One region of the Nonomuraea sp. NPDC049129 genome, then DNA from elsewhere that is predicted to be linked to it. Evidence: riboswitches for the same ligand, from Rfam matches in the RefSeq annotation. Region 1 holds a riboswitch; the other holds the start of a gene.
The links. A riboswitch is a leader RNA that binds a small molecule or an ion and turns the genes downstream of it on or off. The one in region 1 is predicted to bind cyclic di-AMP.
Positions count from the first base shown of each region.

Region 2: it holds a riboswitch for cyclic di-AMP, as region 1 does, so the genes downstream of both, AB0B64_RS12900 (CHAP domain-containing protein) here and AB0B64_RS40990 (CHAP domain-containing protein) in region 1, are expected to answer to the same signal.

Region 1 is NZ_JBEZDU010000017.1:235,425-243,240, reverse strand. Features, by position in the region: gene AB0B64_RS41015 (extracellular solute-binding protein) at 1-1,088, opposite strand, end outside; gene AB0B64_RS41010 (RNA polymerase sigma factor) at 1,484-2,728, opposite strand; gene AB0B64_RS41005 (YciI family protein) at 2,838-3,269, opposite strand; gene AB0B64_RS41000 (hypothetical protein) at 3,909-4,643, shown strand; gene AB0B64_RS40995 (hypothetical protein) at 4,734-4,898, opposite strand; gene AB0B64_RS40990 (CHAP domain-containing protein) at 5,166-5,849, opposite strand; cyclic di-AMP (ydaO/yuaA leader) riboswitch at 5,862-6,000, opposite strand; gene AB0B64_RS40985 (Gfo/Idh/MocA family oxidoreductase) at 6,119-7,072, opposite strand; gene AB0B64_RS40980 (aldo/keto reductase) at 7,092-7,816, opposite strand, start outside.
Region 2 is NZ_JBEZDU010000004.1:6,991-14,806, reverse strand. Features, by position in the region: gene AB0B64_RS12925 (C40 family peptidase) at 523-1,467, shown strand; gene AB0B64_RS12920 (BlaI/MecI/CopY family transcriptional regulator) at 1,617-1,988, shown strand; gene AB0B64_RS12915 (M56 family metallopeptidase) at 1,985-2,941, shown strand; gene AB0B64_RS12910 (CHAP domain-containing protein) at 3,280-4,011, opposite strand; cyclic di-AMP (ydaO/yuaA leader) riboswitch at 4,026-4,180, opposite strand; gene AB0B64_RS12905 (NlpC/P60 family protein) at 4,358-4,798, opposite strand; cyclic di-AMP (ydaO/yuaA leader) riboswitch at 5,357-5,503, shown strand; gene AB0B64_RS12900 (CHAP domain-containing protein) at 5,516-6,187, shown strand; gene AB0B64_RS12895 (four-helix bundle copper-binding protein) at 6,410-6,817, opposite strand; gene AB0B64_RS12890 (BlaI/MecI/CopY family transcriptional regulator) at 7,038-7,400, shown strand; gene AB0B64_RS12885 (M48 family metalloprotease) at 7,397-7,816, shown strand, end outside.

The sequences.
Region 1 (7,816 bases):
TTGCCGAAGTCGGTGAAGATGCTCGCCTCGGTCTGCGCTTGGGTCAGGTAGTCCGCCACCGCCGCGGCTTCCTTCGGGTGCTTGCTCTGCTTCGGCACCGACAGCCAGGAGCCGCCCCAGTTGCCGCCGCCGCCGGGTACCGCGGCCACGTCCCACTTGCCCTTGCCGCCGTCGCCGGCGTTGCCGCTGACCACGCCGAGCATCCACGACGGGCAGCCGACCGTGGCGAACGCGCCCTTCTGGGTGCCCGCCGCCCACTCGTCGGTGAAGTTACGCAGCTTGGCGGTCAGGCCCTGCTGGCTCATCTTCGTGGCGAAGTCGAAGCCGGCCTTCACCGCCGGGTTCTTGTCGACGATGAGGTTGTTGTCCTTGTCGAAATAGGTGACGTTGCCGTTCTTGGCCGCCTCCTGGTAGAGGACCACCTGGTAGAGCGTGTTCGTGCCATCGGCGAACTTGGTGTCCTTCACCTTCGCCTGGAACTGCTGGCCGACCTTCATGAAGGCGTCCCAATCGGGCCACAGGGCGCTGACCTTGTCGCGCTCGGAGGGCAGTCCGGCCTTCTTGAACAGATCCGAGCGGTAGCAGATGCTCATACCGCCGATGTCGGTGCCCAGGCCGAACAGCTTGCCGTCGGCGGTGAGGCCGTTCTCCCACTTCCAGGCGGGGAAGTCCGCCTTGCGGGAGTCCAGGCCGAATTCCTTCAGGTCCGCCCACCACTCCGGGTGCGCCTTGGCCAGGCCCATGCCACCTTCGTCGATGCCGACCACGTCGCCCGCGCCGTTGCCCGCCTGCAGCCACTGGATCATCTGCGGCCAGTACTGCTGCTCGAACTGGTCGGTCAGGTGCTCTTCCTTGATCTGGATGTCCTTGTGCTCGGCGTTCCACTTCGTGATGGCGTTCTTGTAGCCGAAGTTCGAGCCGCCGCCGAAAGTCTGCACCCGGATCGTGACCGGTTCGGCGGCCGACGAGGACGCGGGTGCGTTGCTGGCCGCCGGAGTGCCGCCGGAGCCGCAGGATGCGACGGTCAGGGCCGCCGCCGCCAGGGCGGAAGCCGCGGCGAGACCGCCGCGACGCTTGCGGTTCAACATGGTGGACCCCTTCTCGGGTGAATGGGTGGGGAGGTGCACCGCGACACACGCTCCGGGCCGCGGTGGGAAATCCTTGGGAGCGCTCCCACAAAGGGTGCACTTATGGCCTGTGCCCGTCAATGCGCTGAAACGCAACCGTTACCAATGGTGCGATTTCTCATTCTGAAAGGGGATTTTTGGTGACTTACGACGCAAAGAGCCGTTTGGGAGCGCTCCCATCACAAGGGACTCGTTTGTGTTTGCTTTCTGGGCATGTCGCCCACACACTGCGGGCTTTTCTCGTGGTCACGCCCGTGGTCACGAGCGCAGTCGGGCTCGCGGTCGCGACTGCTGAGGCGTCCGTACGGCGCGTTGGCGGCGATCAGCAGGCGACAGGGATCAGCGGGCGACAGGGATCAGCAGGTGGCGGCGCGCTCTCGCAGCAGGGTGCGCTCGCGGGCGTTGCGGGTCATGGCCGCCGCCCGTTCGAACTCGGCGCGCGCCTCACCCTGTCGCCCCAGCTTGACCAGCAGATCCCCGCGTACGCTCGGCAGCAGGTGGTAGCCCTTCAGCGCCGGTTCGTCGACGAGCTGGTCCACCAGTTCGAGCCCGACCGCCGGACCGTACGCCATGGCGAGCGCGACCGCCCGGTTGAGCTCGACCACCGGGGAGCGCGACATCCGCGCCAGCGCCTCGTAGAGGGTGGCGATGGCCCGCCAGTCGGTCTCCTCGGGGGTGAGCGCCCTGGCGTGACAGGCGGCGATGGCGGCCTGCAGCACGTACGGGCCCAGGTCGCCGTCGAGATCCTCGGCCCGCTGGAGCGCGTCCAGGCCACGGCGGATCAGCAGGCGGTCCCAGCGGCCCCGGTTCTGCTCCAGCAGCAGGATCGGCTCGCCGGACGGTCCCACCCGGGCGGCCGCGCGCGACGCCTGGATCTCCATCAACGCGACCAGGCCGTGCACTTCGGGCTCCTTGGGCATCAGCTCGGCCAGCACCCGGCCGAGCCGCAGCGCGTCCTCGCAGAGACCGGGCCGCATCCAGTCGTCACCGGCCGTGGCCGAGTAGCCCTCGTTGAAGATCAAGTAGATGACCTCCAGGACCGACGACAGGCGTCCGGCCAGCTCCTCACCCTGCGGCACCTCGAACGGCACCTGCTTGTCGGCCAGCGTCCGCTTGGCCCGGACGATCCGCTGCGCCACCGTCGGCTCAGGGACCAGGAACGCCCTGGCGATCTCGTCGGTGCTCAGCCCGCCGAGCACCCGCAGCGTGAGCGCCACCCGGGCCTCCGTGGACAGCACCGGATGACACGCCGTGAACACCAGCCGCAGCAGGTCGTCCTCGATCTCATCGGTGCCGGGCAGCTCCTCGTCGGCACCCGGCTCCTCCGACAGCTCGCGGCCCATCTCGGTCAGCTTGCGCGCGTAGCGTTCCTGACGGCGCAGCAGGTCGATGGCGCGGCGTTTGGAGACGGTCATGAGCCAGGCGCCGGGATTGCCCGGCACCCCCGACTCCGGCCACTGCTCCAGCGCCGCGACCAGGGCGTCCTGGGCCAGCTCCTCGGCCAGGCCGAGGTCGTGCACCAGCCCGGTCAGGCCGGCGATGAGCCGCGCCGCCTCCATTCGCCAGACCGTCTCGATCGCCCGATGCGTATCGGAAGCCATCACCTGGCCATAAGACCAGCCCGCCCCAGCTCCCGCAAGCCGGGACCGGAGCCTGGTGGGCGATTCGGGCCCCCAACGGAGAGTTGGGCTCGCGGGCGGGAAGCGGCTTCTATTGTTCGGCGGAACCCGTCAGGCGCTCGCGCAATGCCGCCTCGCGTTCGGCCTCCTCGGGGGTCATCGACCCGTCCGGCAGGTCGGCGGCGTCGAACACCTGCCAGACATCCAGCCCGACCCCCTCATGCCCACCGGGAACCGGCACCCGCAGCGCCCATTCGATGGCCTCCTCCCGGGACTTGACCTGGATCAGCCAGAACCCGGCGATCAGCTCCTTGGCCTCGGCGAACGGCCCGTCGAGCACCGTCGCCTTGCCATCCTTGGTGTAGGCGATCCGCGCACCGTGGGAGCTGGGGTACAGCCCTTCGGCGGCCAGCAGCACCCCCGCCTTGGCCAGGCTCTCGTTGTAGGCGCCCATCGCGTCGACGAGTTCCTGGCTGGGCAGTTCGCCGGCCTCGGTCGCCTCGTTCGCCTTCCCTACGATCATGAACTTCACGATCCGCCTCCTTCACTCTCACGAACGCGTCGAACGGTCAAGGCCCCGAATCGACACGTGAGCAGAAATTCTTCACCAGGAGACGTCGCAGCGTCATCGGCACCGCGAACCAAGACCGGCGCCTTCAGCCCGCCAGCGGTAGGACCGGCGATCTTACGTTCCAGCGAGGACCCGGACATCCTCCTGGCCGTGATCCGGGCTTGGGATCCGCCGTAGTCCGCTTCTCGCCAGTTCTTGCGGTAGTACGGGAGCGTATAGATGGCCAGTGTCCTGCCCTGCCGCAGGACGGTGCCGTCATGGCGGAGGCGTCCGCCGCGCGGGCGGGCACGCCGGAGCCGATCAGGACCACGAAGGCGACCGCCGCCGCAGGCAGCAGGCGGAAGTCGGGTGACTTGCGGGCTGTTCGAGTCCTGACTCCAGGGGCTGCAGATAGTCGGCGGCGAACCTCGCGTGTCAATACACAGAGTAGCTATTACGGCGCATACCGTATCTGTTGGGCTTCTGCGCCGTTTCCGTCGTCACGATGTTCTGGGCTACGTCCTCGAACGGCACCCGAGACAACCATGGTCCGCAGAACCCGGCGGCTGCCACCAGGGCAGCCGCGCCGACCGTCAACGGTTAGGGAGCGCGATGAGCGACGACAAGGAACCAAAGCTGATCTACGGCCAGGGGGCCGATGCGTGTCCCGAGGGGCACTTCTGTCTCTATCGGGCCAATAACTTCAACGCGGGCCAGACCCCGGGGCGTGGCGACAAAATCCTGGCCATTCCGATGGGCGCGCATGCCAACGACTTCTCCGAGTACGGGTTCGACCACAGCGGTGATGGGGTGAGCGCCGTCGTCAACAACACCGTCGAGGACAACGCGCTCTTCTCGGCCGCCAACCAGCAGGGACACTCACTGCCGGTGGAGCGGGGAGCCTCGATCGCGAGGTTGTCGGACATCCCCATGGCCGAGAGCCCGAACGGCTCCTGGAACGACCAGGCCCAGTCCGCGCTGGCGGCCCGCTTCGTGGGGAACCTGCGCGTCGACCAGGAGTTGCGAGGCCACTGGGCGGAAGGCTCGGGCCACATCTACTCCTACCGGCTCACGATGCACGCCGAGGACACCCGCGTCATGAAATGGGCCGTGGGCTTCGGCGGCCTGCCGGAGGGAACCTTGCTGTCCAAGAGCTTCGTCGACACCTTCTGGGGCGAGATCTTCCGCGACGGCAGCGACGGCGCCGTCCTGCTCGGCTCCCCCGAAGGCGGCGGGCACAGCGTCGATCCTGGGACAGCCCTTCCCATCGACATCCAGGTCGTCTACCCAGGCGAAAGCCCCGCCTACGAACGCCTCACCGGCCTGAACGCCCAGCAACTGGGCTGACTCGCCGGATCGCCGAAAGCGTCGTCCAACGCCGATCTCCCCGCGAAGCCGTGGCGTCGCGGGGAGATCGGCCGGGGGTCCGGTCTTGCGTCAGATGTGCTCGGCGGGGTTCGCCGGGAGGTAGAAGTTCCAACTGCCGTGTCCCTCGTGGGCGCCGCCCGCGGGGCAGTGTCCGTTGTCGGGGCGGCCATTCCACCAAAGGGTGTAGCACTTGTTACAGAAGCGCCAGTTGTCCTGCTGCGTCGTCGGTGACATGTCCCCTCCTCCAGTATCGAGAACCGGCTCGCTGTCCGGCCACCGTCAGTGTCCGAGGTGACGGCAGGCCCGTGACATCCCCAAACTTGGGGGGTTGCGGTCGGATGGGCAGATAAGGCAGCCATGCGCTGTTCAGCCCAACGTGGTGGGCTTTTCGGCAGCCGGTACGTGAGAGTAAGACGCCGGTACGGGAGAGTAGGACGCCGACGAGCGCGCGTCCAGTAGGACGCGCGCTCGTCGGCAGGAGAGCCCTCGATCAGGAAGTCGTCAGGCCCCGTAGTTCGGGTAGCCGTAGCCGACCACCTGGGACGTCGGCCGGACGCGCTGCTGGACGCTGCCGTTGCCTGTGTTGCCCTCGATCGTGGAGATTGTGCCGTCGTGGTTGTCCTTGACGACGAAGCCGACGTGCTCGATGTCGTCCAGGCTCTTGCTGCCGCCCCACGAGAAGAACACCACGGCGCCCGGCTTCGGGGTCGTGCCCCAGTGGTTGTTGTTGGCGAACCACTTCGCGTGCTCGACCGTGTAGGCGTCCCAGCCGATCATGCTGCGCGCGCCGGACTGCTCGCCGACCCACGAGACGAACATCGAGCACCAGGCGGCGTTCAGGTAGTCCGCGCGGGTGCCGCCGTCGCGTCTGAGGGTCTCCAGGGCGCGCGGGGAGTTCATGTACCACTTCTGGAACTTGGTGCCGCCACCGTAGGCGTTCTCAGTGGTGCCGACCTGGGCCTTGGCTAGCGCCAGAACCCGCGAGACCGTGGCCTTGGCCTTGACCTCGCTCTCCGGGTGGCTCTTCGCGGCGGCGGCGTGTGCCGGGGCCGCGGCAGCGTGGGCGGTGGCGGTGTCCGCGTGGGCGGCGGACTGGCCGGCGAAGGCGGCGGCCGCGACGCTCACGCCGAGGACGACGTGAGCGAAGGTCGACTTGGTGGCGCGAAAAAGATGGGACTTGGCCATCGAGGGGGTAACTCCTTGCTTCCATGCCGCTTACCGGGTTAGCTGACGGGTTCGGACGTGGAAGCTGTCCTACGGCACGTGACGTGCCGATACACCCCAAAGGACGGTGGGTCCCCGGTTCCGCGCGAGGCGGATTCAGCGGTCACAGGACGGTCCTGTGATGCCTTTGTGCGATGGTCTGGCAACGAACGGACAAACCGGACGTATGCCTCATATGACCACAAAGGTAATGCAAGTGGCAAGGGTCTTACAAATGGATAAATCGCCAGCTAAGAGAGCTGCTCCCTCGCGTCGGCCAGAAGCCCCATCATGGCAAGGCTTTCGTCAAGTGGCATGATCGCGGATTCGGTCCTGCCTTCGGCCATGGCGTCCCGTACCTCGCGCACCTCGCCGGCGTATCCGTTGTCCGCCGGATCGAGCACGAACTCCTCCGTCTCCATCGACGGCCCGCTCAGCACGACCCGCTCCGGCGCCCAGAACGGCGCCTTGATGTGGGCGCGCATGTCGGTGCCCACCACGAGGGCGTCGTTCGCGTACGGGCCCAGCAGCGAGCACTCCACCAGGGCCCGCCTGCCGCCCGGATAGACCAGCACCCCGCCCGCCTCCGCGTCCACCCCCGAGGGCGCCAGCGAGCCCGTGACGTGCATCCGTGAGGGCATCCCGAGCAGCAGCTGCGCCAGCCCGAACGAGTAGACGCCCAGGTCGAGCAGCGCCCCGCCGCCCAGCTCCGGCGCCCACAGCCGGTGCGCGGGGTCGTAGGGAGCCTTGAAGCCGAACGACGCCTGGACCGAGCGGATCTCCCCGAACCGGGGATCGCCGGCCACCCGCTGAATGAGCGGATTGAACCGGGTCCACATGGCTTCCATCAGGAACACCCCGGCATCGCGGGCGAGCTGGACCATCCGCTCGGCGTCGGCGACGGACGCGGCGAGCGGCTTCTCGCACAGCACCGCCTTGCCCGCCGCGATCGCCGCCTCGGCGACCTCCAGGTGCTGGGCGTGCGGGGTCGCCACGTAGATCGCGTCGACGCCGGGGTCGGCGCACAGCTCCGCGTACGAGCCGTACGCCGACTCGGCGCCCAGTTCCGAGGCCAGCGCCCGCGCGCGGCCGAGGTCGCGCGAACCGACGGCGGCCACCCGCATTCCCGGCTCAGCGGCGATGACCGCCCCGACCCTTGCAGCGATGACACCCGTGGCCGCTATGCCCCATGCGAGATCCTTCATGGGGAAAGATCCTAGGGACTTACCCCATCCAGCTGAAAGTCTCCGGGTCGGGCCCGATCCGGCCGTCCTGCTTGGTCAGGGCGCCTATGGCCGCCATGTCCTCGGCGTCGAGGACGAAGTCGAACACCTCGAAGTTCTCCTTGATCCGCGCGGGCGTGACCGACTTGGGGATCGTCACATTGCCCAGCTGGATGTGCCAGCGCAGCACGATCTGGGCCGGCGTCTTGCCGTGCTTCTCCGCCAGCACGGCCAGCGCCGGGTCGCCGAGCAGGCCCTTGCCCTGCCCCAGCGGGCTCCACGCCTCCGTGAGGATGCCGTTGGCCTCGTGGAACTCCCGCAGCGCGCGCTGCTGGAAGTACGGGTGCAGCTCGATCTGGTTGATGGACGGAACGATGTCGGCCTCGTCGATGACCCGGGTGAGGGTCTCGATGGTGAAATTGGACACACCGATCGCCTTGGCCCGTCCCTGACGGTAGATCTTCTCCAGGCCGCGCCAGGCCTGCAGATACTTGTTCCGGGACGGCACCGGCCAGTGGATCAGGTACAGGTCCACGTAGTCGAGACCGAGCCGGGACAGGCTCTCGTCGAACGCCTCCTCCGCCCGCTCGTGGTCGTTGTTGAAGAGCTTGGTGGTGACGAACAGCTTCTCGCGCGGGATCCCCGAGGCGCGTACGGCCCGGCCGACGCCCTCCTCGTTCCCGTACGCGCTGGCGGTGTCGATGTGGCGGTAACCGGTCTCCAGAG
Region 2 (7,816 bases), on a different contig from region 1:
GACGGATCCCGTACGGCGCCCGGCCGTACGGGGCCGAGGCATGCCAGATTCAACCAGCGGCTTTGACCCCGGAGGTCACGAAGCTGAGTTTCACTCCGCTGACCTGCCCAGTGACCTCCCAGAACCTTCCCTTCCGAAGAACGGACCGAGCGTCTGGCCAGAGGGCCGGGGAGCGCTCGGCAGCGTCACAGAACAGCCACCGGAGGTGGCGGCCGTGCGCGATGGGATCGTGGACGTGGACGACGTGGCTACAGGTGGCGCCGTTGTGGCCCGTGATGTGTGTCCGCGATGGACGAACAGCCCGCCGACAGCAGGGCAAGTTGAGCACCTGAACACTCCGGAGATGGCGCGCGTATCCATACATGGGCGGCGGCCTTCCGCTATGCCGGGTAGTACGTCCCGCCCTCGAGGCCAATCGACTCGAACAGGCTAATAAAACCCTTCACTTCGGTACTATTCGCCCCAGATCTTGGATGTTTACGAGGAGGCATCGTAGTGGCTGCGCCGACAAGGCTTGGGCAGATGGCAGGGGCCACAGCGCTGGCATTGGTCACATTAGTCTCCGCCCCCGGCACCGCCGCCGCCGCGCCGTCACCTGCCAAGGCCAGGGCCAAGTTGGTGAAGCTGAACGAGCGGGCCGACAAGGTGGTCGAGCAGTACAACCAGGCCACCGAGGCGTACAAGAAGGCCAAGCAGAAGTACGACGCGGCCAACGCCGACCTCGGCCGCAAGACGGTGCGCTCGGACGCCCTGCGCGCGGATCTCGTCACGGTGGCGGTCAACCAGTACCAGTACGGCGGCTTCGAGAACTGGCAGACCTACGCCGGCCAGGGCGAGACGCTGAGCAGCATGGCGGCACTGGGCCAGATCGCCACCGAGCGGTCGGCCAAACTACGGGCGTACGAGGACAGCATCAAGGACCTGCGCGACCGGCGCAACGAGGCCAAGAATGTCCTGGCCGAGGCCGACAAGGCGCGCGAGAAGGTGGACGACGACAAGACCGAGGTCGAGAAGCTGATCGCCCAGCAGACCAAGATCCTTCGCAAGCTCGGCGCCTTCAAGTCGGGCAATCCCAACAGCACGGGAATCAAGTACACCGGCCCGGCCTCGGGCAACGCCCGCATCGCGCTGCAGTTCGCGTTCGCGCAAGTGGGCAAGCCGTATGGGTACGGCGCCAATGGGCCGAACTCCTACGACTGCTCCAGCCTCACCCAGGCCTCCTGGCGTACCGCCGGGGTCGCCATTCCCCGCACGACGTACACACAGTGGGCCTGGGGCGCCAGTCGTCGCGTCTCGCTGGACGCCCTCCAGCCTGGGGACCTGCTGTTCAGCAAGGGCCTGGGACATATGGGCATGTACGCGGGCAACGGGAAGATGGTCCACGCGCCGCAGACCGGAGACGTGATCAAGGTCGTCGAGCTCGACGACTACTGGCGCAACCGCCTCCTCGGCGCAGTCCGCCCATAAAGCCGCCGCCGAGCCCCGCACGTCGAAATGGCGCTGGAAGTACTGGCAACGTGGAGCTATGTGCGTTGTCCACAAGGTTGCACACTGTGGCCCCGTATCAACGATCCCAAGTAGCATGAAAACAAATCGCGGCAGGAGGCCACAAGAAGATGCGGACGTTGGGCGACCTGGAGTCGGTGATCATGGACCGGATGTGGTCGTACCACCGCCCCGCCGCGGTGAGAGACGTGCTGAAGGATTTGCGACAGGATCGCGAGATCGCCTACACCACCGTGATGACCGTGATGGACAAGCTCTACAAAAAGGGCCTGCTGAAGCGCGAGCCGGTGGGTAAGGCGTACGTGTACAAGCCAGTCGGCACCAAGGAGTCCTACACCGCCGAGCTGATGCGCGAGACGCTGGCCAGCGGCGGTAACCAGGCGGCCACGCTGGTTCACTTCCTTGAGCGGCTGACCCCGGAGGAGGCTGCCGCGCTGGAATCCGCCCTTCAGGTGTTCCCGGCGCACACCCGTCGATCATGACGGTCGCCCTGGTCCTCGTCGTCTACGCCGTGGGTGCCGCCACGGTGTTGCCGCGACTGCTCGTCAAGGCCGCCTGGGCCGAGCGGGCCCCCCGATTGGCGATCTCCATGTGGCTGGCCGCGGACATCTCCGCGGTCCTCTCGGCGGTGATGGCCGCGCTGAGTGCCGCGATCCCCGGCGACGCGGTCGGGCACGGGTTGGCCAGGCTGTTCGAGGTGTGCAAGCAGTTTCTCGGCCACGGATCCGACGTCGACGTGGCCTCCGCCGGATTCCGGCTGGCCGTCCTGGTCAGCGGGTTCATCACCGCACGGACTGTGTTCTGCGTGATCAGGGTGCTGCTGACCTCACGGCGCGAGCGTGCCCGGCACTCGGAGATGCTGAGCCTGCTGGGCCGGCGTGACGGCGAGTTGGACGCGGTGGTCCTGGAGTACGACAAGCCGCTCGCGTACTGCCTGCCCGGCAGGGCGAACAAGGCCGTGATCACCACGGCGGCGCTCCACGCCCTGCCGCCCGAGCATGTGGCCGCGGTGCTGGCGCACGAGCGAGCCCATCTCCGAGGACGCCACCATCTTCTCCTTGCCCTGGCTGAAGGCCTGGCCAAGGCATTTCCTGCTCTCCCGCTGTTCGCAACGGCCAAAGCGGAGGTGGCCCGCCTGGTGGAGTTGCGGGCCGACGATGTGGCCGCGGGACAGCATCCGCGCCTGCACCTCGCCGCGGCTCTGGTCGGTCTGGCCACCGGGCGGGTGCCCGCGTTCGCGCTGGGCGCTGCAGGCGAGAACGCGTTGAGCAGGGTGCGCCGCATGCTCAATCCGGCCGCGCCGCTCCACCGCCGCGAGCGGCTGGTGGGCACGGTGGCCGTCACCTTGTTCCTCGCAGGACCGGCGGCTCTGGCGGTGTTTCCGGGGGTGAGCGCGCTGATCGCGCATCATTGCCACACGCTCTCGCTGCTCTGAGCTCAGGCGTACAGCAACTCCTGATCGATCACGACGGCCGCGGTGACGCCCTGACCGGCGGCGATGATCACCTGGCCAGCCGGGGAACGGCATGGACGCCCGCCTGGCCATGTCGCCGGCCGCGAAGACTCCCTTCACCGAGCACTGCCCGAACTCGTTGACCTCCACCAAGCCGTCCTCCAACATGGCGCAGCCCAGTTGCTTCGGCAGGTTGCTGCGCTGGCGGACACCCGACCCGCAGCGACTGGTAGCCGCCACCGAGGACGGCACGGTCTATGGGTCCAAGAACGGCGGGCCGGACTTCACCGTCGCCTTCCGCCCTGCCAGATCATGAACCGCTACGCCATGATCGAACGGTGACGGCCGGCATACCGCTGCTGCCTGCCTCTGGCAGAGCTTCGACGTCTCACCTGCCTGACCACGACGGCAACGCAGAGCACGCCCGCGAACACGACCCCAGACACCGCGATGCTCTCCGTGGAGGCCGTCGGCAGGACGACATCGGTCTCCTGCGCCTTCCCCGCCGCCTGCACGACCCCTTTCCGGACCAGAGGCGTCCGCGGGTTGCCGCCCGTCAGGACGAACGTCTCACCCTCCCCGAACTTCTCCTTGACCTTGCGGGGAAGGCCGTAGCCGACGACCTTGCTCTGGTCCCTGTCCTTGCGCTTGAGCCACACCTTGTCGACGTTGGCCTCGATCGTGGAGATCTGGTCTCCCTGTACCTTCTCGACGATGCCCGCATGGTCGATCCGCTCCACATCGCGTGACCCGCTCCAGTCGTAAAAGACGATGGCGCCGGGCTCCGGCTTGTCACTCCAGGCGTCCTGCTCCTTGAACCACTTGGCGTGGTCGACGGTGTAGGCGAAATCCCCCACGTACTTCTCGACGCCCGCCTGGTTGGCGGCCCAGGTAATGAACATGTCGCACCATGGGGCGGTCTTGAAGTAGGGGTCGCTGTTGTCCACGTTGGCGTAGTACCAGTTACCGAACTTGCTGTAGCCGTCGGTTTTCTCGCGATAGCCGAGATTTTTCTGGGCAGCGTCGAGCAGCCCGTCCACAATGGATGGCATAGGTCCGGGGTTTGACCCTTTCTCCTTATGGCCTACCGGGTTAGCTGACGGGTTCGGGCCAGGAGATGACGCCCTACCGCCGCATCCGTGGCGGATTCACCCCATGCGTGGATCGCTCCAGGCTCTGGTTCCCCGGTTCCCGCGGCGCGGGCCTCGGCACCAGCCGGCCGCCTCCACCGCGAAGGCAAGTCACCGGCAAGTACGAAGGACTGTAGTAGGTAGAAAGGGTGGCTGGTTACCGAAATGAGATTTTTGGCATAAAAGATCTATCCAACGCAGACCGATCAATACCGTGCGCTACACGTTGTTATACGCAAGGCAAGCACCGCAGCGGGTCAACGCGTGATCACTCAATCACCCTCACCACGCCTGCGAGATTGCGCGTGTGGGCGGGCACCAGTTTGACGACGTCCCCCGTCCGCCGGGCTTGGATCATCTTTCCGTCGCCCCAGTAGATCGCGGCATGGGAAATGTAGCCCGGGTTGGTGGGGTCCGGCCGCCAGAAGATCAGGTCACCCGATCGCATCTGGGAAAACGGGACCCGGGGTCCACTGGCGAACTGCTGATGCGTCACCCGCGGCAGCCGAATGCCCGCCCTGCCAAAGGCCCACTGGATCAGGCCGGAACAGTCGAAGGCGTCAGATCCCTCGGCGCCCCAGACATACGGGGCGCCCAGTTTGCTCTTCGCCGCCGCGCACGGTCGGCTTGGGCGTGTAGGCCCGGAAGGCCGATGGTTCCACCCCCACCGTTCCCACCCTCCTACCGCCGAGCGGTATCGCCGCCGCATCGACGATCTCCATGGAGCTCACGCCTTTGCGTACTCGAACCCGCTCGATCATTTGTTCAGGCAGCGGACGATTCGCGGTCACAAGCAGGTGTGGCTCCCGCAGACGGTCGAGGGCCGCCACAACGGGCGGTTCAGGCGCCGGCGAGGCTTTGCCCGGCTTCCCGGGTCCAGCCCGAAGACGCCGGGGCGGCTTCGCCGGTCGCTCGTAGTCGACGAGGGCTAACATCCCCGCTACCAGCGTTGCAACCACGAGTCCGGCCACTAGGTACACCGCTCGGGGCAGCACGCTACTACGGTTCATAGTCACTGCGACATTATGCACAACCCGAACAGCGACACAGCGGCCCACCGCTCAGGCACGGCACCACGCCGTGGTAAAGGTAAAGGATTAATGGCTGAACCCTAGGCCACACAGGGCCTTCGGGTCGGCTTCCAAAGGTTTCGCTTGCGCTGGCCATTTGGCTTGCATACCTTTACAGGCCCAAGGCCGCAGCGTTCCGATGGTGGCCTGTAATGCCGAGACCGCGTCTCGTCTGCACCGGCGTTGTGTGCAGATCGTAGCCGCGGCCGCCGAGTCCGCTTTCTCGCGGAGCCGGGGATCCACTTTCTTGGGGTGAATCGGTGCGCCCGTCCCAACGGGGCTCCGTAGGGCACTTCCACGCCCGAACCCGTCAGCTAACCCGGTAGGCGGCATGGAAGCAAGGAGCAATTCCCCGCATGTCCAAACACCTCTTGCCGAGCTACGGCAGGTCCGCCCGTAAGCACGGCCTCACCCTCGCCGCAGCGGCCGTGGCCAGTGCGCTCATCACCAGTACGCCCGCCTTCGCCAGCGACCACGCCAGCGAGACCCAAACTGGCGTCTCGCGGTCTGCGACTTCCTCCCAGCCCCAGCGCCAGGTCACAGCGGACGCCGTGCTGAAGCTGGCCCAGCAGCAGGTGGGGACGACGGAGAACGCCAGCGGCGGCGGCACCCGATTCCACAGCTGGTACATGACTTCCCCCAGGGCCCAGGAGACTCTGGCCCGCGACGGAGGAAGCCTTCAGGCCTACGCCAACGCTCCGTGGTGCGCCATGTTCGTCTCTTGGGTCGGTGAGCAGACCGGCGTTAGGCCGACGATGGGATGGGACGCCTATACGGTCACATGGGCGCGGTGGTTCAAGAACAACGGACGCTGGGGCACCCTTGCCAAGCCCGGAGCCGTCGTTTACTACGCATGGGGCGGCGACAAGAGCATTACTTCCATCGACCACATGGGCCTGGTGAAGAAGGACAACCGCGACGGCACCATCACCGCGATCGAAGGCAACACCGGCAATGGGAAGGTCGAGGAGCGGGTGCGACCCAAGTCCGACGTCGTCGGCTATGGCTATCCGCAGTACAAGTCCTGACATCAGGGAAGCCGCTTCGGCAATTGCCGTAAGAGAGCTGCTATGCGGCTATCCGCGCATCAGCCTTAGCGGCCGATCCTACTATGTCATATAGTGAAAAGTCGGCTGGCTGGTCCTCCCGGGAGGGGACAACCGCAGCCATCCGTTCGGACGTACTCGGCATTCGCCCCCGTGATGCCGGGCACGTCTTCCTAAGAGATCGACTTCCGGTCGTGCCGAGGCCTAGCCGAGAACCCCAAGCAGGTCCCGGCAAGCGCGTTCGCAGTCACGGCAGGCCTGTGCACAGATGCCACAGTGGGCGTGCTTGGTGTGCCGCCCGCACTCGTCGCCGCACGCCTTGCAGGCCTGGACGCAGGCTTCGAGGACCACACGCGTCATGTTCGCGTCATAGCCCGTGTGCCGCGAGAGCACGCGCGCAGTGGTCTCGCAGATGTCCGCGCAGTCCAGATCGCTGCGTATGCATTTGACCATTTCGGCCACCATGTCCTCACTCAGGCAGGCGTCCGCGCAGGCCGTACACGTTTGAGCGCACCGGAGACACTCTTCGATGCATTTCGTAAGCTTCGCCTGGTCGACATCACCAAGGTCCTTGGGGTAGGCGGAGAGCATCTCCCCGACTTGCAACGTCATCTCTCGTCCTCGCTTTCGCTGCACCGGCCACCGCGACGGCGGCTCAGACCTCCGTTACCCATCCCCCCGCGCACGTAACACCTCTCCCACTACACGAAGCAGTAGATAGTCGACCGCTCCGGACGGAGATGAATGCAGGGAGACGGGCCACATCCGAGCAGCAGTCTTCGCGCCGTCGCCAACCATCGCTACTATGATGGATAGGATTAGGAGGGGCGGGATGGCGCGCGGTCTTGGTGAGCTGGAGTCCGCTGTCATGGGCCACATCTGGTCATGCGACGGCCCTGTGTCTGTTCGTGAGGTGCTTCAGGCGCTGCAGCGCCGCCGGGTCCTTGCCTACACCACGGTGATGACGGTCATGGACAACCTCCACAAGAAGGGCTTGTTGCGCCGCCACCCATCCGGCCGGGCCTACCTGTACGAGCCCGTGATGAGCCACGAGGCTTACAGTGCCCAGATCATGCAGGAGGCCCTGGCCAAGGGCGGCAACCAGGCCATGACGCTCGTCCATTTCCTGGAGCGGCTCACCCCTGAGGAGCACGCTGCCCTCGATGCCGCCATTCACCGAAGCGACCAGCAGTGATCGTCGAGGGCGCCCTTGTTGCGCATGCGGCGATCACGGCATGGGGACTGCCACGACTAATCATGCGCAGCCAACGGCTTCGCGACTCTCCCCGGCTGTCGATCGCCGCGTGGCTGGCCGGCTGTGCATCGGTGATCGCGTCGGGAGCCTTGGCCGGGCTGCAGCTCGCCTTCCCCGCCCACGCCATCGGGGACGAGGTCGCCGCGCTGATCATGGCCTGTGGTGAGATGCTGTCGGGTCATGTTTCTCCGTTCACGGCCCGCCCGCTGGCCGCGCTGGCGGGCCTGTCCATCGCCGGCGGCATCGCCATCAGGGTCGGCTGGGCCAGCCTGACCGTGCTCTGGACCGGACGGCGTTGCCGAATCAGGCACCGGAAGGCTGTCCGGCTGATCGGACGCGAGCGGCAAGAGCTCGGC